Gloeothece verrucosa PCC 7822: one gene and its partner. Each later gene encodes a partner of the first gene's protein in a complex. Links are inferred from orthologs where the notes say so. Each region holds a gene or a part of one and is shown on either strand. Other genes may lie near its edges.

Region 1 (14,742 bases):
TACTCTAGTGACTGACAATTAGTCCAGTAGAACGTTGGATCAATATCACTTTACTAGAGGCTATCTGTCCTAATCGTTTCCAATTAGCATCGCTGACAGATATTTGTTTTTTAGTTTGACCGGAGACATAACCAATTCCTTTGGGGGAATTAACTAAATCACCTTTTCTTAAGCCAAAATCAGTTGTCGTACCCCCATATTTTCGTCTTATTCCACCTTTAGAAGGAACCATCAAGTGGAGTTGACGACGGCTAATAGGAGGGCGTTTTACTACAACAAATGGGGAAGGAGTCAAATAAACTTTTCCTATCCAATCGTGTCCTCTACTGTTGTGGGTGTGAAATTCTCGATAATCTAGGAAGTGGAAACAGGCTAGAGCGATGCCATCATTAGCATGACTCTCTGGACTTTGTTTAGCTTTATCCTTCGATTTTTCTAACCCTAAATGCTTTCTTAGATTGCAAGTTTGCCAACCTAATCGAGTATGGACATTTCCAAACTGCTTCAGTTGTTTGAGCATCCATTTCTGTCCAACCATGACCGCCGAAAATCCTTTCCCGGCTCTAGCTTTCTTCCGTCCACTGGTTAAATCTACATCCGCTTTGACATACTCAAAATATATGTCGGTGATGGGATAGATCTTAGATAATTCGGAGATGATCCTAAGTTCTAATTGACGGTTAGCTTTAATACTTGGGGCTAATTTTCCCTGTCTTCTGTTAGAGAATCTTTTCTGACGATGTGCGCGTGATTCAAAAGAGATTTTCCGATTGATTCTTCTTCCCCTCCTACTCCGTCGCATCAAGCCTCTATTGTCTATCCGTTCCCTTACCCGTTGAAAGGGTAGCTCTAGATGAGCTTTCCATAAGGTAAAGAGAGAAGATTGAACGCCTATCCCAGAAAAAAATTTACCAGGGTCAATACCAATAGCGATAGGTTGAGTTTTATTGTCAGATGGTTGTTCTATTAACTGAAGATAAAATTGTCCTAAATCGTTAAATCTACCTAGGGCTTTTCCTTCTTTTATCCAACGTCTTGCTCTAGAGCATTTTGTTGGCATTAACGGGGTTTTATTAGGTGCTATTACGGGGACTCTTAACATGGAGATAATCCTCAAGAGTAAAGTTTAAAGTCTCTTCGCCCACCTAGTCCAAGATGTCTTGTCTGACAACGTTCTCCCAAAAGAACTTAAAGGAAATCCGAACTAGAGAAGCATTCGGAAGTTTGTACCAGAACTAGGCTCACTGGGCTATTCACCTCTTAACGTCAAGAACTTTGGGGTTCTCAATCCCCGTCGCTTTAGCGCGGGGTTGGTGAAGTATTTAACCACTCGGCAAATTCACTGGTAAAGCGATCGCTTAAAATCGCTTCCCTCATGCGCTGTGTAAACCGAACTAACTCAGCAATGTTATGAAGAGATAACAAAATATACCCTAACATTTCCCTTGACTTAATCAGATGATTGAGGTAAGCGCGAGTAAAATTCTCACAAGTGTAACAAGGACAAGTCTCATCTAAGGGGGTAAAATCTTCTTTAAACTGAGCATTTTTTAAATTCCATCTTTCGCCCTTCACCATTGCCGCACCGTGTCTTCCAAAGCGAGTGGGAATCACACAGTCAAAGAGATCAATACCGGCGGCTACTGCTTTCACCATTTCTCGATAGGTTCCCACTCCCATCAAATAACGCGGCTTATGGGGCGGTAACAACGGGGCAGTTAAATTGACAATGTGGTGAATTAATTCGAGTTTTTCTCCCACACTCACGCCGCCGATGGCATATCCGGGTAAATCTAATTCTACTAAAGACCTAGCGGCTTCACTGCGTAAATCCGGATAGATCCCGCCTTGTACAATGCCAAATAAAGCTTGCTCCTGGGGGCGTTCATGAGCTTGTATACAGCGTTCTAACCAGCGATAGGTTCTCTGGGTTGCCCTTTCTACCTCAACTCGTGTAGCATTAGCTGGCGGACATTCATCAAAAGCCATGATCACATCTGCCCCCAAGCTATTTTGAATTTTAATCGAACGTTCTGGCGTGATTTCGATCATACGTCCATCTCTAGGGGAACGAAAGGTCACTCCAGACTCTTTAATTTCTCTGAGTTCACTTAAGCTAAAGACTTGAAATCCGCCCGAGTCAGTTAAAATCGGGCCCTTCCAAGCCATAAATTGATGAAGTCCCCCGGCTTTTTGCACGATCCCCTCTCCAGGTTGTAGGTGGAGATGATAAGTATTGGCTAAGATCATTTGCGCCCCGGTGGTTTGGACTTGTGCGGGAGTCAGTCCTTTAACCGTTGCTAATGTTCCCACTGGCATAAAACGGGGGGTTTCCACGATTCCATGAGGCGTATTCCAGACTCCGGCCCTAGCTTTAGTCTGGCTACAAGTTGCTTGACAATTAAAAGAAAATCTCACTATTAAGTCAAAATTAAGAAATTAGCAGTCTCGACTGATTTTACAGTATAATTACTATCTGTTATCCCCTAAGCGTAAACTTAGAAAGGACAATCATCATCATCATCGAGTTGTACATCCCATCTAGCCGATAGCACCTGAGTGACCATAGCTTCTAAGGCATCTGCATCTAGTTTTTGACTGGCATCAAAATCTAGTAAAGAATTGGTCAAAGGAATTAGGCGCAGTTGCCGACTATCTTGAATGAGATTAAAGTAACTCTCATTATCTGTAGATTGTTCAATCTTCAAGTAGTCAAAACTTAAAACATTAATGTAGAGCTTGTGATTAGCTACTATGGTGGCTTGATTAGGATCAGCAAACACTTCGACGATCCAACCTTCTCCCTGACTCAGTAATTTTCCGTCAACGGTATGAACATAACGAACTCGACCAAGATCATTCAACAAACGTCGGATATCATCTTTATTGATTATTGTACCGAAGTCAATAATACAGGGAGCCGGTAATTGATGTGAGGATTTTTCGTAACTCATAGGAGATCGCTGTTAATTATTAGTATCATGACAGCCCTTTGGGAGATCATCTATACACATCTTGCGTTTAAATATCGTAGGCTACGCCACAATCTTAACTTAAGATGCCAGAGTTGTCTCTTAAAGTTTGTGCTGAATTTCGATAACTCATGAAATCATCAATTTTGCAAAGCTTAACTAGAAAAACGAAGCAGTTAATTAGCTCGTTTTTAGCTGCTGTTACTTTTTATACCATAATTGGTATTCCCTCAAAATGGCAATTAAATTTTCAGCGTATTACTCGCTGGTGTCCTTTAATTGGCCTGTTAATTGGTGGTATCTTAGGAGTCTTTGATTTTATTTTATCTCATCTACAAATGCCCGGGTTAACTCGGAGTGCGCTAATTGTTGCGATTTGGGTAGGATTAACTGGGGGACTACATTTAGATGGCGTGATCGATACAGCAGATGGGTTAGCGGTTTTAGATCCGAAACGTCGTTTAACGGTGATGCAAGATAGTGTAACAGGAGCCTTTGGGGTAATGGCCGCGGCCATTGTATTATTGTTGAAAACGGCGGCAGTAAGCGATTTATCCTCTTATCGATGGTTCGGGTTAATGGTGGCAGCCGGTTGGGGACGTTGGGGACAAGTGGCGGCGATCGCTTTTTATCCTTACCTAAAACCCACCGGCAAAGGAGCATTTCATAAACAATCAATTTGTCTGCCTCAAGACCTTATTTTGGGAATGGTCATCTTGCTCTTATGGGGAGGAGTGTTTGTTCTACTCGAACCGCGTCGCTGGTGGATCGCTGTGGTTATGGTGATCGGTGGAGGAGTGATCGCCCTATTGACGGGGTATTGGTTTTATCGTCAGCTAGGGGGACATACAGGGGATACTTACGGGGCTGTAGTAGAATGGACAGAAGCTTTTTTACTTTGCCTTTTGCCTTGTTTGTTTAATTAGCAGGGCGTAAGCGCGTAACTTTGAGAGTAAATCTACCACTGCCGGTTTCTCCAAACGCCCGTACTCGAATAATATATTTACCCGTTTCGCTAATGCGGGCAAATAGTAAGGCATTGGTTGAACCATCAGGACCATCATCATTTTCGGCAATGGTGGAACCATCCGCGGCCATTAAAATTACGATCGCGTCAAAGTCCTCAGAAATTAAATCAATAGCTACCTGATCCCCTTCTCGTAACTGTACATAATAATCTCGGGCAAATCCCCCTTCACCAGTGGGAATATCTTCATCGGTAAGGTTATCATTGACTTCATTATTTGAAGGTAAGGGAAGAGGCGTGTAGAGTTTTTCGGCCTTTACGGGTAAAGGCTCATACCAGATAGTTAGTAAAATTGTTGCTAAAAAGACAACAGAATGCCAAGGCTTGGCGAGAGATGATTTCATAGAGGGCGTTATTGTGCAAGCTAAATCCAATTTATTATAAGTTATTAGTCATTAGTCGTTAGTCATTAGTCAATAGGCATTGGTTATGCTTCATTGGTTGTCTACACACGAGATTATTGCCTTAGCTAATGAACAATCCCTGATAAAGGCTATTACACTGGTTTTAGTACCAATAATTAATGAGTAATGACTAATGACTAATGACTAATAACTAACTGAGTAAAAATTTTTCAATAGCCGCAGCAACTCCATGATTTTCTATATCAGGGGCTACCCAATGGGCGATTTGTTGTACGGCTGTGGGAGCATTTCCCATGGCCACACTGACCCCTACATATTTAAGCATTTCAAGATCATTATGATTATCGCCGATGGCCATCACTTGAGCCGCGCTTAACCCTAATATTTCTTCGGCTAAATAACGAACTGCTGTTCCTTTAGTCGCTTCGGGGTTGGTAGCTTCAAAATGGGTAGGACTCGATTGAGTTATGTATAGTTCATCAGATTTATATAAAACTTGTACACTGGTGAGGAGTTGTTGAGCAATATCACCATCTTGACAAAGAGCCAGGACTTTTGTGGTAGGGGTTTCGGCAATCACATTTCGTAAATCTCCGACGGCAATAGCTTCAACTCCTGAACGTTGAGCATATCTATCGGTATAATCGTTAAATTGCCGCACATAGAGTTGATCGTTAATATAGCAAAAAGCATCAAGGGAGGTTCGCCATTCGGGTTGCTCAAAATAGTTTAATAGGGTAAGGGCTACTGGTGGGGATACCGGGATGTGTCGATGGCGGGTGCCGGTTTTCGGGTCTTGTATCCATGCGCCATTGTAGGCAATTAGGGGTAAATCTGAGCCTATTGCAGCATGAAACCGCAAGGCAGAATGATACATTCTGCCGGTAGCAATAGCCACTTGAATTCCTTGAGATTTAGCGGCTTGAACGGCTTGTTTTACCGTTTCGCTGACTTGGTTAGAAACGCCTGCGATCGTACCATCAATATCGAGAACTAAAAGTCGAATATCCACGCTTAATGGGGGTAAGGTACGTCAATAATATAACCTTAGTTAACCTTTTTTGAATTCTAATATTAAGGGGGGTTAGGGGCGATCTATACACCTTATTAAGTTTAGGATAGATGTATTAACAATGTCTAAAAATACTTGTTGAAGAATTAACTAGAAAAGATGAATTTAAATACCGAGATCAAAGGCCTTGGCTATCCGATTCTCTGTCTACACGGTCATCCGGGATCGGGCCGTAGTCTTTCTGTTTTTACGAACCATCTCTCCCAACATTATCAAACCATCGCTCCAGACCTTCGCGGTTATGGCAAAAGCCGCTCAAAGGGAGACTTTCAAATGGAAGATCACCTCACCGACTTAGAAAGCCTTCTAGATCGTCTAAAAGTTGAGCGTTGTCTCCTGTTAGGATGGTCATTAGGGGGTATTCTGGCCCTAGAATTAGCCTTGCGAAACCCCCAACGCTATGATGGTTTAATTTTAATCGCTGCTGCCGCTCGTCCTCGCGGTAACCATCCCCCCATCTCTTGGCAAGATTTAGTTTTTAGTGGAGTCGCCGGCATCATTAATGGGATCAAACCGGGTTGGCAATGGAATATAGAAACTTTTGGTGTGCGGTCCCTATTTCGTTATTTAATCTCTCAACAAACGCCTCTAGCTTACCAATACATCGCTTCTGACGGTGTTTTAGCCTATCTCCAAACCTCGAAAGCGGCTGAAAGAGCCTTGTATCGAGCCTTAAGGAGCGGCTATAATCGCCTAGATGCTCTCCATCAGTTAACGCTCCCTTGTCTGGTGCTTGCGGGTGCTAATGATGTACACATTACTGCCGCTTCTAGTGAAGAAACCGCCCAAGCGATCAAGCAGTGTCAATGGCGTTGCTACCCTAACACTGCTCATCTATTTCCTTGGGAGGTTCCTGATCAAGTTCTCAAGGATATTGATACTTGGCTAAAAACCCTTGGCAATAATTATTCGCATTAAGCTTGTGGTTTTAAATTCGATTATTGAGATTCTTTTTAAGAAATTTGGCTGCTCAAAGAGGGAATGACGCGGATTTGTTTAAATTCTTCTTTTTCATCGAAAATCGTTAATTTACTGGGTTTACAGCGTTTAGATACCACAGATATTCCTTTAGCTCCTTCATGCTCTAAATCTTCTAAATAGCCCATTTTAGCCTCGTCGGCTTCCTTTTTAGTGAAAAAAGGCCCAAAGTAATAAATACATCTAGGATAATCGGTCTGAATTTCCACCCAGTAAGCTAATCCTAAGAATGTGAAAATTTTTGTCAATAACTCTTTCATGCTTTTCCCCTGTAGGCTGTTTTTTATCTCGTATTGTAGCGCGTAAACTTTTGTTACATTATGTGACCTGTATTTTACTTTTTTTATTTATACTTCATCCTGCGGGTTTTTGAGAAGTGCTGGATGATACAGAGTTTAAAAAAAGTTTCTCAGACTGACGTTGACGATAGACTTCATAAAGGGCAATGGCGGCGGCCACAGAAGCATTAAGGCTGGGAGTTTTCCCGGCTAAAGGAATCGAAATCAAAGCATCACAGCAGCGTTGGGTCAACAAACTTAAGCCCTCTCCCTCGGAGCCTACCACTAATCCTACCGCGCCGCTAAAATCTATGGTGTGTAATGCTTTACTTCCTTGGCTCATAGTGCCATAGATCCAAAAGCCGGCTTCTTTTAACTCTTCTAGAGCGCGGCTTAAATTCACCACTCTGGCTACAGGTAAATGTTCTAAAGCGCCGGCCGCCACTTTCATCACGGATGATGTGATCCCGACGGCTCGACGTTGAGGGATGACTAAACCTTGCGCTCCGATGGCTTCAGTGGTGCGAATAATGGCTCCAAGGTTATGAGGATCAGTGATCCCATCAGCAATTAAAATAACTGGTGCTGGTGTACTAGCTCGGGCTTGTTCGATCAAATCCCCCAACTCAACATAAGTATAGGGAGACACCTGAGCGACAATTCCCTGATGATTTGCTCCATCAGTAAGTTGAGTAAGACGATGGGGACTCACTTCATCAATGACGGTGCCATTGGCCTTAGCCTGAGTCAATAGAGAATGAAAGCGGCTATCATAACGGAGTTTAGAAATCACCCAAATGCGGTTAATTTGGCGAGTCCCTTCTAAGGCCGTCAACACTGGATGACGACCATAAATTAAGTCGGCCTCTTCTTGAGAGGGTTGTTCTGGCGGCTCGCTGGCAAGGGGTGCCACAACGGTTACGGGTTTAGGGTTACGACGTTCTAAAGGGGGTTTGACTTTAGATAGACGACGTTGCGGACGTGCAGGACGGGAACCGGGACGCTTTTTCTCAATCATATGGGTTACTACTGGTTTAGAATTCTAAAATTTCTAATAATTCATTTAATCGTTGAGGATTTTGGAGATACAGATATCCAATTAAGGTTTCTAAGCTAGAGGCTTGCTGATAAAGTTCAGGAGATAGTCGTCGTGGTCGTCCGTTAGCCGCATTTCGTCCTTGTCGCACGATTTCGCGTTCAGATTCAGTCAGGTGAGGTTCTAACACTTGTAAATAGGCTGCCTGTTGTTCGGCACGCACTTTAGCGACCACTTGATTATGGTAGTCACAGAGACGGCGAGGGGGTAAAAGATAACGAGTGCGGACGTATAATTCATAAACGGCATCGCCGATATAAGCCAGAGAAGCCGGTGAGATTTGACCGATTTTTAACAGAGGAGCCGTTAAACTACAAATTGCCTTGAGTTCCATTGACTCTGTGGAAGTAATGGATGACAAGGAGGGGTTTTGGGCTTCGGGATTAATTTTCGCTGAATTCACACGGTTTTCGTCTCTTTTTACCCTTGTAATTGAGAAATTTAGCCAAGTTTTTGGTCAATCTTTCCCCGCGCTGAATGCAAGCTTCGCCTAAGCTAGGCTACGGCGAGGAGCTTGCCGCACGGTTAGCTAAGGCGGGGGGAGTTATTTTTCTTTTTTTTCGAGGTTAGAAATGGCAGCATCAACATCAGGCTGAAGGGAAAGAAAGTTTTCTAGGCGAACGAGTTTAACCGTTTGAGTTACCCGGGCATTGGTAACAATTTGCAAACTTCCTCCCCCTGTTTTCGCCTGCTTAACTAACTGAACTAATGCTCCTAATCCCGAACTGTCGATGAAATCAATTTGAGACAGAACTAAAATTACATTTTTCGGTCCTTCATTAATATAAGAGCTGATCTCTTTGCGAAAAGTGGGTTCTGAGAAAGCATCAAGTAGTCCGGTCAGGCGAAAGATTTGGTAGTTTTTCCTGACTTCGCGGGTTCCGCGTAAACTCACAGTCAGTTTTAGTGGTTCTGGAATGGCTCCCTCCTTGATGATCAAGTTAACGGCACAAAATTATAATATAACAGTTATTTTGTCAATAGTCAGTGATTACTAATTGCTGATGAATTAGGGAACCCAGGGAAGCCGAAAAAATCATCTCTGATGCTCCCGGAAACCACTGACTGTACAGAAGCTAAAAAAGAAGTGACCTTCTTCTCCAAAAGAAAAAGAAGGTTGAGTTTTTGACTACTTTTTATGTTCCTGCATCAACTTGACAAACCTTTCAAATAGATAATCTGCGTCATGGGGGCCTGGACTGGCTTCCGGGTGATATTGAACCGAGAAAAAGGGTAAAGTTTTATGTTTCAAGCCGGCCACTGTGCGGTCATTGAGATTGAGGTGAGTAATTTCTACCTCTGGGTTAAGCGACTCTTCTGTAACGGCGAACCCATGATTTTGACTGGTAATTTCTACTTGTTGAGTTAATCCGGCCGGTTGATTCAAGCCGCGATGACCGAACTTCAGTTTAAAGGTTTCGGCCCCTAGGGACAAGCCGAGAATTTGATGTCCCATACAAATGCCAAAGGTGGGTTTTTTGGCTTCTAGTAGTGCCTTAGTGGTAGCAATTCCTTCTTTAACGGCAGAGGGATCGCCGGGTCCATTGGAGAGAAAAATCCCATCAGGATTATGTTTAAGGATTTCTTCTGGGGGAGTATTAGCCGGCACAACGATCACGCGGCAGCCATAACTAGCTAAACGTCGCAAAATATTGCGTTTAATGCCAAAATCGATGGCCACTACGGTCAAGGCTTGTCCATTAGTCTTTTCGATGGTGGGATTAAATTCCCAGTGAGGATCGGTAGTATCTGACCATTCATAGACTTCTCGAGTGGTGACATCTTTAACCAAATTCAACCCGGCCATCGAGGGAGCAGATTGAATCAAACGGAGTAAATCTTGGGGATCAAGAATGTCGCTAGAAAAGGCCCCATTCATGGAGCCAACCGAGCGCAATTTACGGGTTAAAGCGCGGGTATCAATGCCATAAATGCCGGGAATATTATGTTCAATGAGGTAATCAGGGAGGGATTGAGTAGAACGCCAGTTACTCGGACGGTAGGTGATGTTGCGACAGATCACTCCCTTAATTTGAGGACGTTCTGATTCTTCGTCTTCACGATTAACCCCGGTGTTTCCCAATTCCGGATAAGTAAAAGTAACAATTTGACCGCAGTAGCTCGGATCGGTAAGGACTTCCTGATAGCCGGTCATACCGGTATTAAATACGACTTCGCCGAGGGCCGTCACTTTCGCTCCAAACGACCAACCGCGAAAGACAGTCCCGTCTGCAAGAACTAAGAGGGCATTTCGCCCTTGTGGAATTGACATAATCGTTAAGTTTTTCGTATCAAGCAGCAAACAAGTTTATCTCTGAGCGATAGACTAGATTAAGTAGCCTTTTAAATTCATCCGTCCGAGAGATTGTCATCCCTAAAAAATTCTGGATCATACAGAATAATAATACCAGACCTTTTTGCTCGGATGAGTGGCTCAGATGTGCCCAGAAGATAGCTAAACTGCGATGAGTCCCAGAAAACTGACTAACGACAACAAAAAAGAAATTCTTAAGCTTTATCGAGAAACCGGGGAAACAACTTCTACCCTGGCAGAACGCTATGGGGTAAGTAGCTCTACCATTAGCCGTTTCCTCAAAACTCATCTAACTGAGTCAGAGTATGAGGACTTAATTCAACAAAAACGTCTAGCCCGTACTCCCAAAGGCGCTCTCCAATTAGAATTGGAGAAAATGTACAAATCTGATCCCGGTTCGGGTATGCTTCCTCTACCCGATCATGAGCAAGAACAATTAGAGCTAGAACTCGAACCCGACGAGGAGGAATTTGAAGAGGCAGACGACCTTGTCTCTGAAGAGACAACGAACTCTTCAGTAGGCCAAGCAGTTAGTTTACCGCCAGTTGAACCCGAAAAAGTCTATGAAAAAACGCCAGTAGTTAACGAAGTGGTCCTGCCGGCGGCGGAACCGAAAAAACGGCTAGAAGAAGAGGAAGAAGAGGAAGAAGACCTCCGTCCGGTTGATGTAGCCGCTTATGCCCTATTAGATGAGGATGATTTATTATATTTTGATGAAGATGACGACGAATTAGAAGATTTAGAGGAAGAAGAATGGGAAGATGAGATAGAAATCAAGTACCCAAAAACTTTCCCGAAAACGGCTCAACTGCAAATTTTACCGCTCTCATCGGCTGCCTTGCCCAAAACTTGTTATTTAGTGATTGATCGGGCGGCTGAACTGATTACTCGACCCTTAAAAGAGTTTGCCGAGCTTGGTAAAATTCCGGCTGAAGAAGTGCAACAGAAAACTTTACCCGTTTTTGATAATCATCGCGTAGCTCGACGTTTTTCTAAACGACGCGAAAGGGTGATTAAAATTCCTGATGGGCGTATGATTCAAAAAACTCGCTCCTATTTAGAAGCGAAAGGAATTACGCGGCTATTACTTGATGGACAAATTTATTCTCTTTAAAGATTATTGTGGCTATTAAAGACTAGGATTTAGCTCAAAAAATAAGAGAATAAATTCAAAATTTCAGCCCCATCAAGCCATGATTCAGGTCTAGAAAGAGACAGACAGAGGCAGTAAATTGAATGAAAAAAACTCTCTCAATTTTTAACATTTAAAACCGTGATCTTGCTTACAGGATTACTACTGCCTTCTTTTTACCCGTATTTTTACGGAAGTGAAGGCTGATTTTTACGAATAAATATGAGGGTTTTTGAAAAATCGATAAGATTTTTGAACAAAACTTGCTTAAAAATATCATCGAGGAAATATTTAGACTAAAATTTGATATATACATATTGATAATTTCAATAGAGAGATAGATTATCCTCTCCAAAAAATTACTTAACCTAAACAGACCGGACTAGAAAAATTTAGTCAATCTACTGCCTAATTTTTAATTAAAAGAGTTTTGAGTCTATGAAAATTGGTCATTTATTAAGATTATATGAACAAGGAAATAATAATTTTACCGATATAGCCCTGAATGGAGCCGATTTGTCGCGAGTAACCTTGATTTCAGTGAATTTGATGGGGTCTAGTTTGATGGGAAGCAACCTCTGTCGTGGTTTTTTTACGAAATCTAATTTTAGTAAAGCCAAACTGAATTGGGCTAATCTGACTTTTGCGAAAATGAATCAAGCGGAATTGGTAGAAGCCGATTTGACAAAAGCTAATCTTAGTGGTGCTTTTATGGTTCAGTCTGTGTTAGTCAGAGCGAAAATGAGTGGTGCTGATTTATCTCATGCTAATTTAAGAAGTTCGGATTTACGAGGGGCTAATTTATGTGGCGCAAATCTTCAGCGAGTGAATTTAAGAGAAGCGAATTTACAGGGTGTTAATTTTAATTGGGCGAATTTACAAGAAGCTCGTTTGTCTTCAGCAATTTTAACCGATATTTCTTGTTATCATGCCAATTTTAGCGGGTCTTTTTTAAAAGAAGTAGACCTCAGTGGGGCTGATTTAGAAGGGATAGACCTCAGTTACACTAAATTAGGTGATAGTAAATTGGTTGGAACTAATTTGTGTGAGGCAAATCTTGAAGGCGCTCGCTTACAAAATGCCGATTTACGAGGAGCAAATTTAAAGGGAGCTAATTTAGCTCAAGCGAATTTACAGGGAGCAGATTTAACCGGAGCTATTTTAAAAGACGCAAATTTGCGGGATACTGATTTAACAGAGGTCAAAGGATTAAAAGAAAAAATTCAGCATAACCCAGTGATGAGGGAGGAATCGACAAATGTTAGCTTTTATACAGCAGATTTAAACATTTTTCAGCCGAGTTTTGCCAGTTAAGGGAGAAGTATGAGTGATAGCGTTACGGATTATGGCATTGTTTTAGTGACGACAAGTTCACCCGAAGAAGCTAAAGTGATCGCATCAGCTTTAGTAGAATCTCAGTTAGCCGCTTGTGTTACGGTAATCCCAGTACAGTCGATTTATAGATGGCAGGGTGAAATTAATGAGGATCAAGAGTGGCAGTTAATCATTAAAACTCGCTTAGAACTGTTTCGAGCGTTATCTGATAAGGTGATAGAACTTCATTCTTACGAAGTTCCAGAGATTATTGCTTTACCCATTGTGGCGGGTTCTCAAGCTTATTTAAATTGGATCGGCGAAAATGTAAGATTGAACAAGTGTTGAATTGAAAAAATTAATTATGCCTCTTCCTGAAATTCCACCTGTTACAGAAAAGCTGTTAGCGGCTAAAAAAGCTAAAGGGTTAAGTTTTGCTGACTTAGAAAAAATTCTCGGACGTGATGAAGTCTGGATCGCGGCGGTTTTTTACCGTCAGTCAAGCGCGTCTGTTGAGGAAGCTAAAAAAATTGTAGCGGCTTTAGAGTTGGATGATTCTGTGATTGAAGAACTGACCGCTTATCCAGTTAAAGGACTTGGTCCGGTTGTGCCTACTGATCCTCTTATTTATCGTTTTTATGAAATTATGCAGGTTTATGGATTACCCATTAAAGAGGTTATTCATGAAAAGTTTGGGGATGGAATTATGAGCGCTATTGATTTTACTTTGGATGTTGAGAAAGAGGAAGACCCAAAAGGTGACCGGATTAAAGTGATTATGAATGGAAAGTTTTTACCTTATAAGAAGTGGTAAGTAGATAATCTATTAACGGTAGTTATCTACACCCAACAAGGGTGCGTACCAACCGAACAAAGCCTGCCTAGGCAGGCTACCTTATTAAACTCAGATCTTGCACCTCATGTTGAAACCCCGATTTTTAGTCAAACAATAACGAAGTTAATAGGGTTTCAGGGATATAAAAATCGGGGTTTTTGGCTTTTTGATACTGGTGCAAGATCTGAGTTAAAGGTGCGGCTAATCTAGATTGAGCATTATAATTGAAAATTAGCAACATTTTCTAATGATTGTTGTAGAGTTTCTAATTTTTGTCGCTGTGTATTAATCCATGCTTGTTTTTCTTGTTGTTCTTCTACGCTTTGTTGCTTATAAAAAGCCTGTTTTTGAAGAAAATCATTGTAAGCTTTAATGATTATTTCAAAAAAAATAGTAATTAATTTTGCCTTATTATGAAAAATATTATTAATTATTATTTCTAGTTTATTGGCATATTCTGATTGAACTTTTATAGCTGTTTCCCAAGGAATATCGCCCCATTTACTATTTATAATAGGCTCTAAAATACGATTCATTTCTAATTTAAATAATTCTTCTATTCCATTGTTATCTAGCAGGCAAAATGATTCTTGTATTTTTGTCCAAATAATATCAATTTTTTTTTGATATTTTTCTTTAAAATCGTGGTCAATTATTTTGACATAGTAATTAATATTTTTAAAATCAACTCCTGCATCTATTTCATAAAATATCAAATTAAAGTGTTTTTGAATCAGTTCTTTAAACTGTTCATTCTGATTTTTATATATAATTTTTATTTCTTTTACAAAACTATCTTTTTCATTCCAACCAATTCCTTTTTTGATTTTTCCTTCTTTGTCAATAAACCATTGTTGTGTCTGGCTTTCAAAGTCTTGTTCCCAAAATTGTTTTAATTCAATAAAGACTTGTTGCCTAGACTCTTCAAGTAATCTAAGTATTTTTGAACTCTGTCCGCTTAATTTTCCTATCTCTTCAAGAGGGACAGAAGGAGATACTTCTTTTGATGATTTAAGATAGTTCTGCCAAATATCTTCAGCATATTTTAATTCCTTTAAGCAAACTTCAACTAAATTTTTAATTCTAGTTGCTGATTGAAAAACTTCATCTATACAAGGCTGGATTGAATTTGATAAATGATTAGCGACTTGTTTAGCTTCTATAGAATTTTGAGGATTTTGTAAAACTTCTTCAAGAGATTGATTAATACTTTGTAAAAGATTTAAATATTCATCCATATTCTGTAATATTAACCTCTGGCAGAGTCTCATAACTCAATATTAAGCCGCCTGACCAATAGATTAAAAGCGAAATACTACTTAAATCAAACTAACTCCCTATGTAAAGACGTTGCATTTA
Region 2 (15,686 bases), 2.7 Mb from region 1 along the record:
TATTAAAACAAGATTAAAGTGGGGACTTCCGTAAGCGACCACAACGCCCGCTAATTCATTGTATAATCTTAAAGGAGCAAACCAAATGAGTACGGAAAAAGTAGAAACCAACGGCACCCAAGAAAGTGATAATGCTGCTACAAGTAGCGCCAAAAAAAGCACTAAGGGAACTGCAACCAAAGAAAAAGAAAAAGAAGTCGTTGCTCTCTCGGTATCTCAAGGTTCAAGCGCTGGTACTAATTTAATCAAACACACTGATACTTTACCCGGGGGTCGTCCCATCGAAGCTAGTCATTTAAAAGTGGTTAGCACTTACAACTCTGTCGGCGCTGCGCGTCCGGTGGTAGCAAGTGGGATGGAAATTAAAGGGACTTTAACGATATCTGGCGATCGTCCCATTGCGGCTAGTCATTTAGTTATTAGTGAAACTTATACTGTCATGGGTAATCGTCCGGTTGCGTCTAATGAAATTGATGATCCAGCCTCTTTAATGGGATTTCTCGATTAATACAAAGATTGTTAATGATAATCTTTTTGGCTTTAGGGTGGCTAGTTACAATCATGACTGGTCACTTTAATTTTGTCTCCCATGTTAGTACCTCCTTTTGATTTTAGCCATTACTACACCTACGAGGAATTGGTGAAATTTCTACATCAGATGGCTGAATCTTACCCTCATCTCATTAAATTAGAAGTCATTGGCCAAAGTTATGCCAAGCGAGACATCTGGTTAGCGACCCTCACGAGTCAAGATAGCGGCTTACCCCTAGAAAAACCCGGTTACTGGATCGATGGTAACACTCATGCCGGAGAAGTGACCGGCTCAGCAATTGTTCTTTATATTATTCATCATCTGCTCACTCAATATAAGCAAGACCCTCAAGTTACTCGCCTACTAAATGATTATACGGTTTATGTCCTTCCCCGTATCGCCGTTGATGGTGCCGAAAAGTATTTAACCACTCCCTACCGTCTGCGATCGAGTATTCGTCCTTATCCTTATAGCGAGGGGCGAGAGGGACTTTATCTAGAAGATATTAATGGAGATGGGTTAATTTTACAAATGCGGCTCAAGGATGACTGCGGTGGGTGGAAAGTAGCACCCGAAGATCCCCGTATTATGATCCCTCGAGAACCGGATGAATTTGGCGGCACTTATTACACCCTGTTACCCGAAGGATTAATCCGCAATTATGACGGGTATAATGTTAAACTTGCCCCCACTTATGAAGGATTAGATTTTAACCGGAATTATCCGGCCGAATGGGTTCCCGAAGGAGAACAAAAAGGGGCGGGTTCTTTTCCTTTTTCTGAACCAGAAACCCGCGCAGAAGCAGAATTTTGGTCACAGCATCCTAATATTAATGGCTTTATGACTTATCATACTTCGGGTGCGGTGATTTTACGCCCTTATAGTACCGAACCGGATGATCATTTTCCTTATGAAGATTTAGAAATTTATCAACTGATCGGCGAAAAAGGCACAAATTTAACGGGTTATGAATGTGTTTCGGTTTATCATGACTTTCGTGATCATCCCACAAAAGTAACTCATGGGGCGATGGATGATTATTGTTATGATCATTTTGGTTGGTTTGGTTTTACCGTAGAATTGTGGGACGCTCCCACCCAAGCCGGCGTTAAAAAAGAACATTATGTTAAATGGGATGATCGACATCCCCTCAGTGATGACCTGAAGTTGATGCAATGGAATGATGAAAAATTAGCCGGAAAAGGCTTTATTCCTTGGCAACCTTTTCAACATCCTCAGTTAGGTGAAGTAGAAATCGGCGGATGGAATTTTAAACAAGTTTGGCAAAATGCCCCCGTCGAATATTTACCTGAGTTGTGTGAAAAGCAATGTCGTTTTGCCATTTCTCACGCCCTGATGTGTCCCCGTCTTGCTATCGCGCGCACTGATTTAACCCATCATGGGGGAGATATTTATCATCTGGTGTTACAGTTAGAAAATCAGGGTTTTTTACCCACTTATACCAGTGAAAAAGCGCGAAAAAGAAAAAGCGTTCAACCTATTCAAGTAAGTTTGTCTTTAGGCGAAGGGGTAAGTCTAGTCAGTGGGGAAAAAGAACAAGAAATTGGCCATCTCGAAGGACGGTCTAATAAAGCCTTTAGTAATGTAGCAAAAGGTTATGATTATCGTTGTACAGTAGAATGGGTAATTAAAGGAGTATCGGGCAGTGAAATCGAGGTAATTGCTAAAGCCCAAAGAGCCGGTACAGTGAGAAAAAAAATTAGTTTTTGAAGACAAAATACACTAAATTAAAAAATTTTGTCTTTCATTTTGAATGGCTACACTCCACCATAACGAGCGATAACCGGTTGTAGCGGCTGTTCTTGATTATACAACCAAGCCCACATTTGATCCCCTAGAGAAAAATGCCACCACTCCCCCAAATGACGACGAAAACCAGCCGCTCTCATCACTTGATGTAATAACTCTCTATGAGTATGATAATCTTGTTCTTGAGCCATAGTAGAATTAGCGTAATAAAGGGGATGAGAACGGTCTGAAAGTTCATCAATATCGCCCCCCATATCAATAGGCTTTCCGGTAGCATCAACTAGCGTAATATCCACAGCCGCACCGGTACTATGAGGAGGAGGAGTCGCAGGATTATCATTAGCAACTGCCCAAATTTTATAGACTTCTTGCCAAATCTCTTGACGTTGTTGGGGAGATAAATTATTTTCTGTTAATCGTCTTTCTTGTAATACAGTAGCAAAAGTATAATCCACCATAAACTGTTGAACCGATACAGGACGATAGGCATCAAAAATAAGAATATGCCAACGAGGATAATCTTTTTGTAAATTCCTCTGAGCATTAATTAAAGCTTCTAGCACTCCTTGACGTAGAAAATAAGGAGATTTTCCCCCATAGTCGGCTCCCAACTTTTCATAGGGATGAGGAGATTCTACCGCAAATAAATTTAAAGGAATAGGAACCAAGGGTTCTCCACATTCTTCTATCAAGAGAGTCTGATAGGGTTTAACTGAAGCTATACTCATTTCGGTTATAGGCGAATAAATCTCGCTCTACAAGGTAACATAAACACAGAGGACTATCTCACTAAATGTCAATTTCTTCTTTGCCGCCTGTCTTTATGTCTTGTAATCATCACAATTATTAAAAAATTCTATAGACTGGGAAACTGTTTTATTGCTTGAGCGTCTATGGCAATAACCATCAACTCAGATATTCAAGCAATATAGGTCAATCCCGTGAAACATTTTCTTAGCGCTCTCACACTCTCAAGCTTATTTTTGAACATTCCCTCAACTTTAGCCACCATACAGAAAAATATTTACTTACCCACCGACAAAACTTGTGCCGTTTATCGAGGAAGAATTGACCACGCACAAGCTTTTCCGATGTGGATTGAAAAAAACCGTCAACTGATGATAGAAACCAATAGCGAATTAAAAGTAGCTGTGGTTTTTCAAAATGAAGTGGTTTCTCCCTATCAAATTCATGATTTAGTGCCTGACATCACCTCCCAATATTCTTATCGCACGCCCGGCACGGGGAATCATATCATCTCAGTACAAGGAAAAGCCGCCTCGGCCAAGATTTCATTCTGCTTGAAATGATCGCGGCTCCCAGAATAACTAAGCAAATGCTACACTGAGGTTTATATCTCTATTAGTGTTCTCCTCTCAAAAGGTCGCCCCCAATGCAAAAACGACATAACTTTGATTCTTCTCATATCATGTACCGTGCTGAGGAGCTTATGAGGCACGCTTCTAACCGCTATCGCATTACCGTACAAGTGGCTAATCGTGCTAAACGTCGTCGCTATGAAGAATTTGACAATATTGATGATCCCATGATGAAGCCTTCGATTCGTGCCATCATTGAAATGTCAGATGAAATCTCTCAGGATGATATCATTAGTGACTAAGTTAAACGTTAATGTGTAGGAATAAGTTTACTGATGTTACCCCCTAAACCGAGAAAAAGAAAACTCCCTCAGCTAATCTTGGCGATGGTTATAGGTTTTTTATTGGTATTGGGGGGAGGATTAATTAAACAGGTAGCTTTGGGACAACAAACGGTTGTTTCTCAATATTTACGGCCCGAATTTGTAGCCGATCAAATTTATACAAAGCTGAATTATCTTCCTAAAGAAAATCAGTATCTCAATAAAGAAACTGGCAAACCTGTACCAGAAAATACCCTCCTTAACCGTTTTATTCGCTATCATCAAGATATTGTCAAACGCCCCACTAGATTTCGTCTAGATTGGCAACTTACCCTAGCGGATTATTTGGGAGTTAATCAAGAGATAAAAGAGGAACGCTACCCCGGACGAAGCACTTTAACTGTTAATCCGATGGAAGCTGATATTAAAATTATTCAAAGTCTAAATCGTCGTCAACGAGAGGAATTAGTGGAGGTTTTGGTGAGTATCTATGATGTAGATCCAGAAAAACCCTCAACCCCTGAACAATCCCCAAATTCACCTTCTAACCCAACTCAGACAACGCCTCAAGCGACTCCTACACCCACCCCGACTACTCCTAAAAAACCTTCCCTTTCTAAACCCGGTGATGCAAATTTATTAGTTCCTTAAGCATGAAAGAACGTTTGCTCAAAGAAGGTAAAGGTTGGCGACTAGGGTGGAACCCACAAGGAGAAATCTACAAAGGTTTAGTAGGAAGCGAAGAATGGGCGATTGAACTAACAGAAGCCGAATTAAATGATTTTTGCCGCTTGTTAAATCAATTAGCCGAAACGATGGAAGAGATGAAACAGCAGTTAATGGACTCTGAAAAGATTGCCTGTGAAGCTGAAAGTGATTTACTCTGGATGGAAGTAGAAGGCTTTCCTCATGCTTATTCTTTGCGTTTAATTCTCCATCAACATCGCCGTTTTGAAGGAAATTGGGCAGCCGAATCTGTCGCAGACTTGGTTAAAGCAACCCAGTTTTTAAAAGTGTTTTGAAAATTGATGAATTTGTGGATTAAATATGAGTCAATTAGCCGAAATAATTACAACGATTGATAACCAATTGTCTAACCGTCATATAGACCTAGATCCCGGCGGATATTTTATTATTTATTTGGATCGAGAAAGCGGCTTAATTTGTGCTAAACATTTTACGAATATCATTAATGAGCAAGGATTAGCAGTAGACCCAGAAACGGGTAAGGTGATTCCCGCTAAGGGAAAAGTAGCAAGAACTGCCGAGACTTTATATACCGCTAGAACAGCTAAAGAACTTTGTGTCAAAATTTTTGAGGAAACTCAACCGAGCCCGGTCACAATGTTCGATCATGCGGCTTATTTAGGTCGGGAATTTGTTAGGGCAGAGTTGGCTTTGATTAATGGACAAGAGTATGTTCAAGATTGATTAGGGAGTAGCTGTTGAAAGTCGCCAAGGATGAGGGCACTTTTCTAGATATTGCCATTGAGTTTTTGGTTCTGGTAGGGTCATTTTCTTGTTTTGCGCGTCGCTTCTATTTTCTCATATAAGTCTGATTGCTCAAATTGGACAGTGATCGCATCTGCCGAACAATCTGCAAGAACCACAAAAAAAGGAATTTAGGCAGGGCCCAATCTACAAATGAAACATCAAGAATTTTTAACTTTAGAAATCTAATATTTTACTCTGGGCTATAAATAAGGTGGTATTAGTTATTTTTACCTAAGCCTTATGAGCAATAAGTCATCATCAGAGAGTCAATCTGGGTGCTTTGACAACTTTATTAAATTAGTGGCAGCATTGGGAGGCGGAGCAGGAATTGTTGCGCTACTCACATTTATTTTATACACTATATTCCACCAAAACCAAGGCACAATCATATCACCAACCCCAACCCCAACTCTAACCATATTACCAACCCCAACCCCAATCGCAACCCCAACCCCAACCCCAATCGCAACCCCAACCCCAATCGCAACCCCAACCCCAACCCCAACCCCTATATCCGATATTGATATTAACTGGGGAAACACATCTCAATACTTTAATGTGAGCCAAGTTAACCTTAAAAAGGGCTTTCAGCAAGCGAACTCAGAATTATCTTTTATTCTTGAAGCTAAAGGGGATTTTTCAGGAAAATTAGTCGCTTACTTTTATGATTCAGATGGAATTAAAATTTGCCAACCACTCGCTGGTGGTTTTATCCCTGATTGCTCTTTATTTAACTATCAAAACTTTGTTTTATTTTCAACTAAAAGCACTGATTTTGATTTTTGGAAAACCAATGAACGCGATAGAGCAATGCTATTTGTCCCCAACAACGCATCTAAAGTTGAATTTAGCTTTAGCCAGTATCAATGATTTTTCAATGTTTTACCTATTCTTACTCTTATTCTTTATTGTCCGCTTAAAAAGTTTTTTTCTAATCTTTTAACTGCTGCAAAAAGCGGTTATTTATCAGGATCTGACCAAGCATTTTGTTCGATTTCTTCATCTGATATTTTTTCAATCCGTTCCCAATCAGTTAAATATTCTATATTTTTAGCCTTCTCAAGTGTTACTCTCGTAATAGATTTTTTTTTCATTTTTAGTTGCCTTCTTTGATCCCCCCTAACCCCCCTTATTAAGGGGGGAATAATAGGGAAAAGATTACTTAGCGAGGTAATCTTGTATGGCCTTCACATCCAAAGTTTCAGACTGCAAAGACCTTAACGCCGCTACGGTTGCTTTCGCCCCGGCAATGGTCGTAATAATCGGCAATTTATAATCTAAAGCAGTACGACGAATCGAACGCCCATCGTTTTGAGACTCTTCTCCACTAGGCGTATTAATAATAAACTGAATCCAATTATTTTTGATCCAGTCAATCACATGAGGACGACCTTCATGAAGTTTCAGTACCACTTCTACCCCTTCAATACCATTCTCTTCGAGGATTTTTTGAGTCCCTGAAGTGGCCACCACCTTAAACCCAAGTTGCAGCAAGTCTTTCACCACTGGAACGGTTGCTTGTTTATCTCGGTCATTCATAGAAACAAACACCGTCCCCGAAGTAGCCAAACGCACGCCGGCAGCCATTTCTGCCTTAGCAAACGCTTTACCAAAATCGGTATCAATTCCCATCACTTCCCCAGTAGAACGCATTTCAGGACCTAACAGGGTATCTGCGCCCGGGAATTTCTCAAAGGGTAATACCGCCTCTTTAACCGCAATATGGGTGGGAATAAATTCTTGGGTAATTCCCAGAGATTCTAAGGTTTTACCCGACATCACCAACGAGGCAATTTTTGCCAAAGGTCTTCCTGTGGCTTTAGAAACATAGGGAACTGTCCGAGAGGCGCGAGGGTTAGCCTCTAAAATATAAACCTGTTCTCCTTGCACGGCATATTGAATATTCATTAACCCTACGACCTTGAGAACTTGGGCTAATTGAGATGTCCAATTGCGAATCGTTTCTAATACAGTCGGTGTTAAGGTAGTGAACGGAACCGAACAAGCTGAGTCTCCCGAGTGAACCCCGGCTTCTTCGATGTGTTCCATAATGCCGCCAATAATGGATTTTCCTGTCGCATCGGCTAAGGTATCCACATCTACTTCGATGGCATTTTCTAGGAATTTATCAATTAAAATCGGATGGTCCGGTTCAACCTGCACCGCATAAGTCATATATCGTTCTAAGTCTTGGTCAGAAAAAACGATTTCCATCGCCCTTCCTCCCAATACATAGGACGGACGTACTACTACCGGATAACCGATCCGTTTGGCTACCGCTAACGCCTCATCATAACTGCGGGCAATGCCGTTAGGCGGCTGAGTAATATTTAATTCCCAGAGAATTTTTTCAAAGCGTTCCCGGTCTTCAGCGATATCGATAGAATCGGGAGAAGTTCCCCAAATTTTTGTTTTGACGGGACAATCAGGACTATCTAAATACTTTTGTAGCGGAACCGCCAATTTTAAGGGTGTTTGACCGCCAAATTGCACTATCACGCCTTCTGGGTTTTCGGCTTCAATGATGTTAAGAACGTCTTCTTTGGTTAACGGTTCAAAGTACAGCCGGTCACTCGTATCATAGTCAGTGGAAACCGTTTCAGGGTTAGAGTTAACCATAATGGTTTCAAACCCTTCGGCCGAAAGCGCAAAAGCCGCATGACAACAACAGTAATCAAATTCTATGCCCTGTCCAATGCGGTTGGGACCACCGCCTAAAATCATGACTTTACGCTTATCTGTGGGGCGAATTTCCGATTCTCCTTCTTCGTATGTGGAGTAATAATAAGGTGTATAGGCTTCAAATTCTGCGGCACAGGTGTCTACGAGTTTATAGACAGGAGTCACCCCTAACTGTTTACGAACTGCCCGCACTTCATCTTCGTGGGTTTTAGTAGCAAAGGCAATTTGGCGGTCGCTAAACCCTTGCTGTTTGACAAAGCGCATTTGTTCAAGGGTGATGTTTTTGAGGGGAGTTTGTTTGAGGAATTTTTCGGTGTCTACTAATTCGTGCATTTTATCCAAGAACCAAGGATCGATCGCCGTTAGTTCAAAGATTTCTTCTACAGTCATCCCCAGTTTTAAGGCTTGGTAGACGGTAAAGATTCTCTCAGGGTTAGGTGTGCGTAGATTTGCCCGAATTTGGGACAGCGACGGTAAGGTTTCATTTTTATCGCAACCAAAGCCAAAGCGCCCAATTTCTAGGGAACGGAGGGCTTTTTGCAGAGATTCTTGAAAGGTGCGACCGATAGCCATCGCTTCCCCTACCGATTTCATCTGAGTGGTGAGGATAGGTTGGGCCCCGGGGAATTTTTCGAAGGCAAAACGCGGCGCTTTTGTGACCACATAATCAATGGTGGGTTCAAAAGAGGCGGGCGTTTGTTTAGTAATGTCGTTTTTGATTTCATCGAGGGTATAGCCTACAGCCAATTTAGCCGCAAACTTAGCAATGGGAAAACCGGTTGCTTTCGAGGCTAAAGCTGAAGACCTAGATACACGGGGGTTCATTTCAATAACGATCACATCCCCATCCACAGGGTTAACGGCAAATTGAATATTAGATCCGCCGGTTTCTACGCCAATTTCTCGAATAATGGCTTTAGAATAATCTCGTAGTCGTTGATATTCTTTATCGGTTAAGGTTTGAGCCGGCGCAACCGTGATGGAATCTCCGGTATGTACCCCCATCGGGTCAATATTTTCAATGGAACAGATAATGACCACATTATCGGCCAAGTCTCGCATCACTTCTAACTCATATTCTTTCCAACCGAGAAGGGATTTTTCCACGAGAATTTGAGATACTGGCGAACAATCAAGGCCATATTGAGCCATGACTTCAAATTCTTCCTGGTTGTATGAAATGCCGCCTCCTGTGCCTCCCAGAGTAAATGCAGGACGGATAATCAGAGGATAAGACCCTATCTGGACGGCGATCGCTTTAGCTTCTTCTAGGGTGCTGGCAATTCCTGAAGGACAAACCGGGACTCCGATTCGCGCCATAGCCTCTTTAAATAAGAGGCGGTCTTCTGCCATTTCAATCGCGGGTAATTTTGCGCCAATTAATTCCACGTTATATTTATCTAATGCCCCATTTTTTGCCAACGCCACAGCGAGATTTAGGGCTGTTTGACCTCCCATTGTCGGCAAAATTGCATCCGGGCGTTCTTTGGCCAGCACTTTTTCCACCATTTCTGGGGTTAATGGCTCGATATAGGTGCGATTTGCCATTTCCGGGTCGGTCATGATTGAAGCGGGATTAGAATTGATCAAAACGACTTCGTAGCCCTCTTCCCGAAGGGCTTTACACGCTTGTGTCCCTGAATAGTCGAATTCACACGCTTGTCCAATAACGATTGGTCCTGAACCGAGAATTAAGATTTTATGTAGATCGTTGCGGCGTGGCATAGGCTCTAGTTAGTAGAGTATTTATATATTTAAGACCCCCATCATTGTATCGGCTCTCACCCCTGTTAACCCCCATAGCTTTATTTAGGTTTAACTATTGAACCCAAGGGGCGGGAGTTTCTACCCCACTGTTGCCAGAAGTTTAATTTCTTGAATTAGAGGCGAGAAACTTTTGGGATTTCGGCTCAATTTGTAATAATTCTTAACTCCAATTCTTTTTATAGTTAATTTTAGGCCAGGTATTTTATACTGTTTCTGGTATAACTTAAGAGTTCTCATAACCAGAGGTTAAGTCAAATGAACGAACCTAGATCTCAACAAGCTGTTGTATCCCAACCTTCTACCCACAGTCGCCTATTGAATGAGATTAGGGACGAGTTTAGTCTAGATGAAATACAGTCTTTTGACGATGAACACTACTGGAGCGATGACAGTGATTTAGAATTTCTTTACCAAACCACTTCTGAAGATTATGTGGATTTTTTATTAAGTTATGAATAGTAGAAGTTGGTTAATTTCGTTTTTATAAAATAAAATCAGGTGATAGTAAACATGACTAACACCTAGATTTTTAGCAAACTTTGTCTCTAAGATTGGAGTGCGCTAATTATATGGCTTGTGAAGGGAGGATCAAGGCAATAATCTCTTAGATAGCCTCTGGAGCTATCCTATGAAACTTAATCCTACCTTTAAGATTTGTGTTGTGAACGAGGCACTAAATAACCTCTGGCTACCAGTTCATCAAAAAAGCGATCGGTTAAACAACGGCACTCTGTCCAATTTTCACTGCGTTCTTTCTTAGTGGAAACTTCTACGTCTTCCCAATAGAGAGAATCATTATAGGTTTTTTCGTAGCAGATCATATCATATTTATTCATTTGAGTTTCCTCCCTCCGTATTTCTTACTTTTATAATTCCCTATTTTGGGAAAAAAAATATCATACCTAAGTTATTTTTTTGGCGATGACTAGAAAACCACTACCGTGAATTTACTCTAACTACTGATAGATACAGAGTATTCCGGGGAAATTTCGGAGGAATTGTTTCAAGATATAGAGACTTTAACCCAGTTTTGTTGCTGGGTTTTGGGAAAAGTCGCTCGAGTCTGCTTTTCCCTTTACCTAATCGTGATCAACCCTTAGCCTGATATTTCTGCCAATAAAAAGAATAAATGGCTTTTTGTCCACTTAATACTCTTGAATTTAAGCCAAGCGTTTTTCTAAATACTGCCCGATCATGATTTCTTCCCCGGAGCGTGAAATAATGGATTGCCGGGTTCGATAATGCTCGCCGATAAATTTTAATTCTTCTTCAAATACAGAACCTTTATACTCTGTTCTTAAACATAAGGTTGTGGGGTTAGTAAAAGAATAAATCGCTTCTACGGGATCATCTGTGGCGAAACCTCGATCTCGGTAAAGAATGTTTCCATTAGCCCCAAATATCGTTGAACCTTCTGAAGGTTTGCGGGTTCCTTTAACATAGTCACTTTTCCAAGTAATGTAAGTCCCACAAATTAAGCAATCTTCTTGTTCTAATTGATGTAACTGCGCTAATTCAATTAATTGAGGTGAACCTTGGGGTAAATATTCAACCGTTAATAAGCTGATCACTTCTTGAGGTTCTGTCTCCTGTTTAAGAGTGTAATAGCGCCGTTGAGATTTCCATCTCCCCTCGGATTTCTTAAAGAACTCTTGTACTAATGATTCCGCAGATAGTTGAACAATGGGTTTTGAGATCATTTAACGATTACCTCTTGAGAGTTTAAAACGCATAAAAAAGACGTTTTGTAAATATGATTTTGCCATATTGTCATATAAGTTAATGTAACACAGACAACAAGCATTGGCTACTGCCTTTAGGCTGGGAACGGTTGACCTAGAGGTAGATTCTTCAAATTTGCTGGTAAACAACGAGAAAAACTGTAAGTATTGTTACTGATTGACAAAACGCAACAGTTAAGAATGAATTTCTCAGAAAAATCTCAGATTAACTAAACAAAAATAATTACGAGCGAGGGTTAGCCATCCGTTTTAACGGGTGGCAGTCGAGCGAATGAAGGGGTTTTAACAAGAGCGTATCTATTTACCCCTTTGGGTTTCAATATATTTTTTGACGGTTTCAGTCGATACATTGCCGGCAGTGCTAACAAAGTAGCTCGGAGTCCACAGGGTAGGGATTTTTAATAACTCAGGAAATTCTTTTCTCAAGACATGAGATGAACGCCCTTTTACTTTCTTCATGATAGCACTAGGGGCATGAGTCGGATCTGTGTTCAGAAAAAGGTGTACATGATCTGACATTATTTCTAGTGCTATCAACCTCCAATCATTCTCTTGACACAACCCAAAAATAACATCCTGAAATCTTTTAGCCACATCTCCCACTAACACTGGTTTTCGCCTCTTGGAACAAAAGACGAAGTGATAGTTCAAGAGGCTTACAGAGTGAGGGTTTCGCCTATACTCTTCTTTCTTGTCCTTGGTTGTCATTTGTTTTTACTGGGTGTATAATAGACTTATTATAATACAGTTTACTATGTACGGATGCCAACAAATCTTAATCAATTCGCCTCCCCATGTGATGGCTATTTTAGAATATGTTTGCTCGGAAGCTAATAAACTCTATAATTGTGGGCTTTATTACGCAAGGCAAATATATTTTAAGACCCATCAATATATTGGTAAGTACACTCTAGATAAAGAATTAAAATCAAATCTACACTTTAAAGCTTTACGCTCCTGTGTGGCTCAACAGACACTTAGAAGTGTTTATGAAGGGATGACTTCTTATCGCAAACTCTTGGCTATGTGGAGAAAGGGCGAGTTAGTCAATAAGCCTAAATTTCCTAATTACAGAAAAGCGGGTTTATATCAAGTTGCCTATCCCAAACAGTGGCTTAAATTGGTGGACAATGAGATTAAATTCTCATTAGGAAAGCAGGTTAAGGCATGGTTTAAATTAGATAGCTTTTCTCTCCCAATGCCGTCTAATTTACTCTTTGAAGATATTAAGGAAGTTAGGATTATCCCTAGAAATCTATGTTTCTATGCTGAGTTTGTTTATCAATTAGAAACACGAGATAAAGGTTTAAATCAAGACAATGTACTCGGCATAGACCCAGGATTAAATAATTGGTTAACTTGCGTTTCTAATGTGGGCACATCTTTTATTATTGACGGGAAACATCTAAAATCCGTTAACCGTTGGTACAACAAGCAAGCATCAACCCTCAAAGAAGGAAAACCTCAAGGATTTTGGTCTAATAACTTAGCTAGAATAACGGAGAAGCGAAATAGACAGATGAGGGATGCTGTCAACAAAACGGCGAGACTTATAGTCAATCACTGCTTAGATAATAATATTGGTACTATCGTTTTTGGTTGGAACCAAGAAGTTAAAAAAGAAGTAAATCTAGGAAAGAAAAATAATCAATCTTTTGTCTCAATTCCTACTGCTAGACTCAAAAATAGAATTGCTCAACTGTCTGAACTATATGGCATTAAATTCATTGAGACTGAAGAGAGTTACACCAGTAAAGCAAGCTTTTTAGATGATGATATTATTCCCGTTTTTGGTGAGAAACCCGAAGGATGGAAATCATCAGGCAGAAGAACAAAAAGAGGATTATTCCGCACTGCTAATAATTGGTATATTAATGCTGATTGTAACGGTGCAGGGAACATTATCCGAAAAGTAGCCACGACGCTCAATTTAGATTTGAGTCGAGTGAATAGGGGCGTTTTGACTGTGCGATTCGTTGGCTAGAAATCAACCAAGACCCCTTAAAGGTCTAGGTTTGAGGGATTAGCCTTCAACGCCTTACTGTAATGGTAATGATATGCTGACAGACCTACGATTAATTGGATGGAAAAGGTACAAGTAGGAGTCTATATGCCTAAAACAGATTCAAAATTGAATACTGTGGGATGCAAGCCTTCAGAAAACCAATGGAACGATATTTCGTGGAAGAAACTGGAGAAACGAGTCTTTAAGCTTCAAAAGCGCATTTTCCAAGCTGCTAGTCGTGGTGACGTTAGAACAGTCCGAAAACTCCAAAAGACCCTTCTACGCTCTTGGTCAGCAAAAGCGTTAGCGGTAAGAAAGGTAACGCAAGATAATCAAGGCAAAAAGACAGCAGGAATAGATGGAGTAAAATCCCTTTCCCCGTCAAAACGCCTAAAACTTGTAAGCCAACTGAAATTAACCAATAAAGCTAAACCTACAAGAAGGGTTTGGATACCAAAACCAGGAAGAGACGAAAAGCGACCTTTAGGTATTCCTTGTATGTCAGATAGGGCATTACAGGCTCTAGTAAAGTTAGCTTTAGAACCTGAATGGGAATCGTATTTTGAACCTAATTCTTATGGTTTTAGACCAGGACGTAGCTGTCACGATGCTATCGGAGCAATATTTCAACAACTTATCGCTAAAGCCAAATACGTGCTAGACGCGGATATAACGAAATGCTTCGATAAAATTAACCATGAAAAACTCCTTAAAAAATTAAACACCTTCCCTACCATGCGAAGACAAATCAGAGCTTGGTTAAAAGCGGGAGTAATGGATGGAAGAAAACTCTTCCCAACTGATGAAGGCACACCACAAGGAGGTGTGGTGAGTCCCTTACTAGCCAATATCGCCCTTCACGGAATGGAAGAAATTATCATTTCATTTGCAGAAAATCCAGGCGAATTTAAAAAAGAGTTCTCCGCAAAAAATAAAAGGGACAGGAAAGGCTCTATCGCTCTAATCCGATACGCAGATGATTTTGTTCTAATCCACGAAAGCCTAGCCGTAGTGGAAAAGGGCAAAGAGATAATTGAAACATGGTTAAGTGAACTAGGACTCACATTAAAACCCGAAAAAACAAGAATCACGAATACCTTGGATAAGTATCAAGGAAACGTCGGGTTCAACTTCCTAGGGTTTAATGTAAGACAATATAAATGCGGGGTTCATAAGGATATGAAAAACTCCTATGGGAAACACCTAGGATTCACCTTAAGAATCAAACCACAAAAAGAAAAAGTCCTAAAACACTATGAGAAGCTTCGAGACATCGTAGATGCCCACAAAGCAGCACCACAAGCTGCCCTAATATCCCATCTGGAGCCAATCATAAGAGGATGGTCAAATTACTACAGCACAGTAGTAAGTAGTAAAGAAAAATCCTTACTAGACCACCTGTTATTCTTAAAACTTAAAAGTTGGGCGAAAGGAAGGCATCCAAAACAAGGGGTCAAAGAAATAATAGAAAAGTATTGGCATAAAAAGAAATTCGGAAAATGGAACTTCTGTACAATAGAAAACGGAGAACCAGAATTCCAACTCCTAAAACATTCTGAAATTCACCACAAAAAATACAAAAAGGTGAAAGGAGTAGCCAGCCCATACAATGGAGACTTAATCTACTGGAGTACGAGAAAAGGTGAACATCCCCTATTACCCGACAAGTACGCAAAACTACTTAAAAAGCAAGACGGGAAATGTAACCACTGCGGATTGTTCTTTAAAGATGGAGACAAATTCGAGATTGACCACATTATTCCCAAATCCCTAGGAGGCAAGAATAATGAGGAAAACAAACAACTACTCCATCGTCATTGTCACGATAAAAAGACTACCCTTGATGGAAGTCTCGGCAACAAATCTGACTGTAATAGTGTCAAGCCTAAATCACAATCAAATATCCTCAAATACAAATGGGTAGATGATATGTTGGTGACGCAGTTCTAATGACAAAGACCAATTAATTGAGGAGCCGTGTGGGGTGAAAGTCTCAAGCACGGTTTTGAAGACGAGTCGATGAGGCGACTCATCGGCTTAGTTTAATCGTCC

What was found.
Region 2: the proteins of carA (region 1) and carB are in contact, whole or in part, in a solved structure (PDB 1KEE), measured with the Escherichia coli proteins. The link is inferred for Gloeothece verrucosa PCC 7822 from one-to-one orthologs.

Annotation. Positions count from the first base shown.
Region 1 is NC_014501.1:826,719-841,460, reverse strand. What follows is about bases 7,990-10,873. They hold carA (glutamine-hydrolyzing carbamoyl-phosphate synthase small subunit), read right to left. Parts: upstream 10,061-10,873; coding sequence 8,918-10,060; downstream 7,990-8,917. Other genes in these bases: CYAN7822_RS03725 (helix-turn-helix domain-containing protein), read left to right, coding at 10,254-10,873; CYAN7822_RS03735 (STAS domain-containing protein), read right to left, coding at 8,333-8,689; CYAN7822_RS03740 (Mini-ribonuclease 3), read right to left, coding at 7,990-8,122. Outside these bases: CYAN7822_RS03785 (RRXRR domain-containing protein), read right to left, coding at 5-1,102; tRNA guanosine(34) transglycosylase Tgt, read right to left, coding at 1,300-2,418; CYAN7822_RS03775 (hypothetical protein), read right to left, coding at 2,499-2,954; cobS (adenosylcobinamide-GDP ribazoletransferase), read left to right, coding at 3,104-3,898; CYAN7822_RS03765 (PPC domain-containing protein), read right to left, coding at 3,891-4,343; CYAN7822_RS03760 (Cof-type HAD-IIB family hydrolase), read right to left, coding at 4,555-5,376; CYAN7822_RS03755 (alpha/beta fold hydrolase), read left to right, coding at 5,536-6,354; CYAN7822_RS03750 (DUF1816 domain-containing protein), read right to left, coding at 6,390-6,674; 23S rRNA (guanosine(2251)-2'-O)-methyltransferase RlmB, read right to left, coding at 6,769-7,710; more of CYAN7822_RS03740, read right to left, coding at 7,727-7,989; more of CYAN7822_RS03725, read left to right, coding at 10,874-11,216; CYAN7822_RS03720 (pentapeptide repeat-containing protein), read left to right, coding at 11,673-12,548; divalent-cation tolerance protein CutA, read left to right, coding at 12,558-12,896; cynS (cyanase), read left to right, coding at 12,913-13,362; CYAN7822_RS03705 (hypothetical protein), read right to left, coding at 13,602-14,621. UniProt on the Escherichia coli protein: Small subunit of the glutamine-dependent carbamoyl phosphate synthetase (CPSase).
Region 2 is NC_014501.1:3,529,578-3,545,263, reverse strand. What follows is about bases 6,397-10,224. They hold carB (carbamoyl-phosphate synthase large subunit), read right to left. Parts: upstream 9,846-10,224; coding sequence 6,597-9,845; downstream 6,397-6,596. Other genes in these bases: CYAN7822_RS15530 (hypothetical protein), read left to right, coding at 10,143-10,224; CYAN7822_RS40195 (hypothetical protein), read right to left, coding at 6,398-6,532. Outside these bases: CYAN7822_RS15590 (hypothetical protein), read left to right, coding at 86-508; CYAN7822_RS15585 (M14 family metallopeptidase), read left to right, coding at 590-2,263; CYAN7822_RS15580 (M15 family metallopeptidase), read right to left, coding at 2,311-3,030; CYAN7822_RS15575 (hypothetical protein), read left to right, coding at 3,244-3,612; CYAN7822_RS15570 (DNA-directed RNA polymerase subunit omega), read left to right, coding at 3,696-3,923; CYAN7822_RS15565 (hypothetical protein), read left to right, coding at 3,957-4,595; CYAN7822_RS15560 (DUF1818 family protein), read left to right, coding at 4,598-4,966; CYAN7822_RS15555 (DUF4346 domain-containing protein), read left to right, coding at 4,992-5,375; CYAN7822_RS37735 (hypothetical protein), read left to right, coding at 5,679-6,308; more of CYAN7822_RS15530, read left to right, coding at 10,225-10,346; CYAN7822_RS15525 (hypothetical protein), read right to left, coding at 10,535-10,723; CYAN7822_RS15520 (phycobiliprotein lyase), read right to left, coding at 11,048-11,587; tnpA (IS200/IS605 family transposase), read right to left, coding at 11,927-12,337; CYAN7822_RS15510 (RNA-guided endonuclease InsQ/TnpB family protein), read left to right, coding at 12,384-13,613; ltrA (group II intron reverse transcriptase/maturase), read left to right, coding at 13,740-15,584. UniProt on the Escherichia coli protein: Large subunit of the glutamine-dependent carbamoyl phosphate synthetase (CPSase).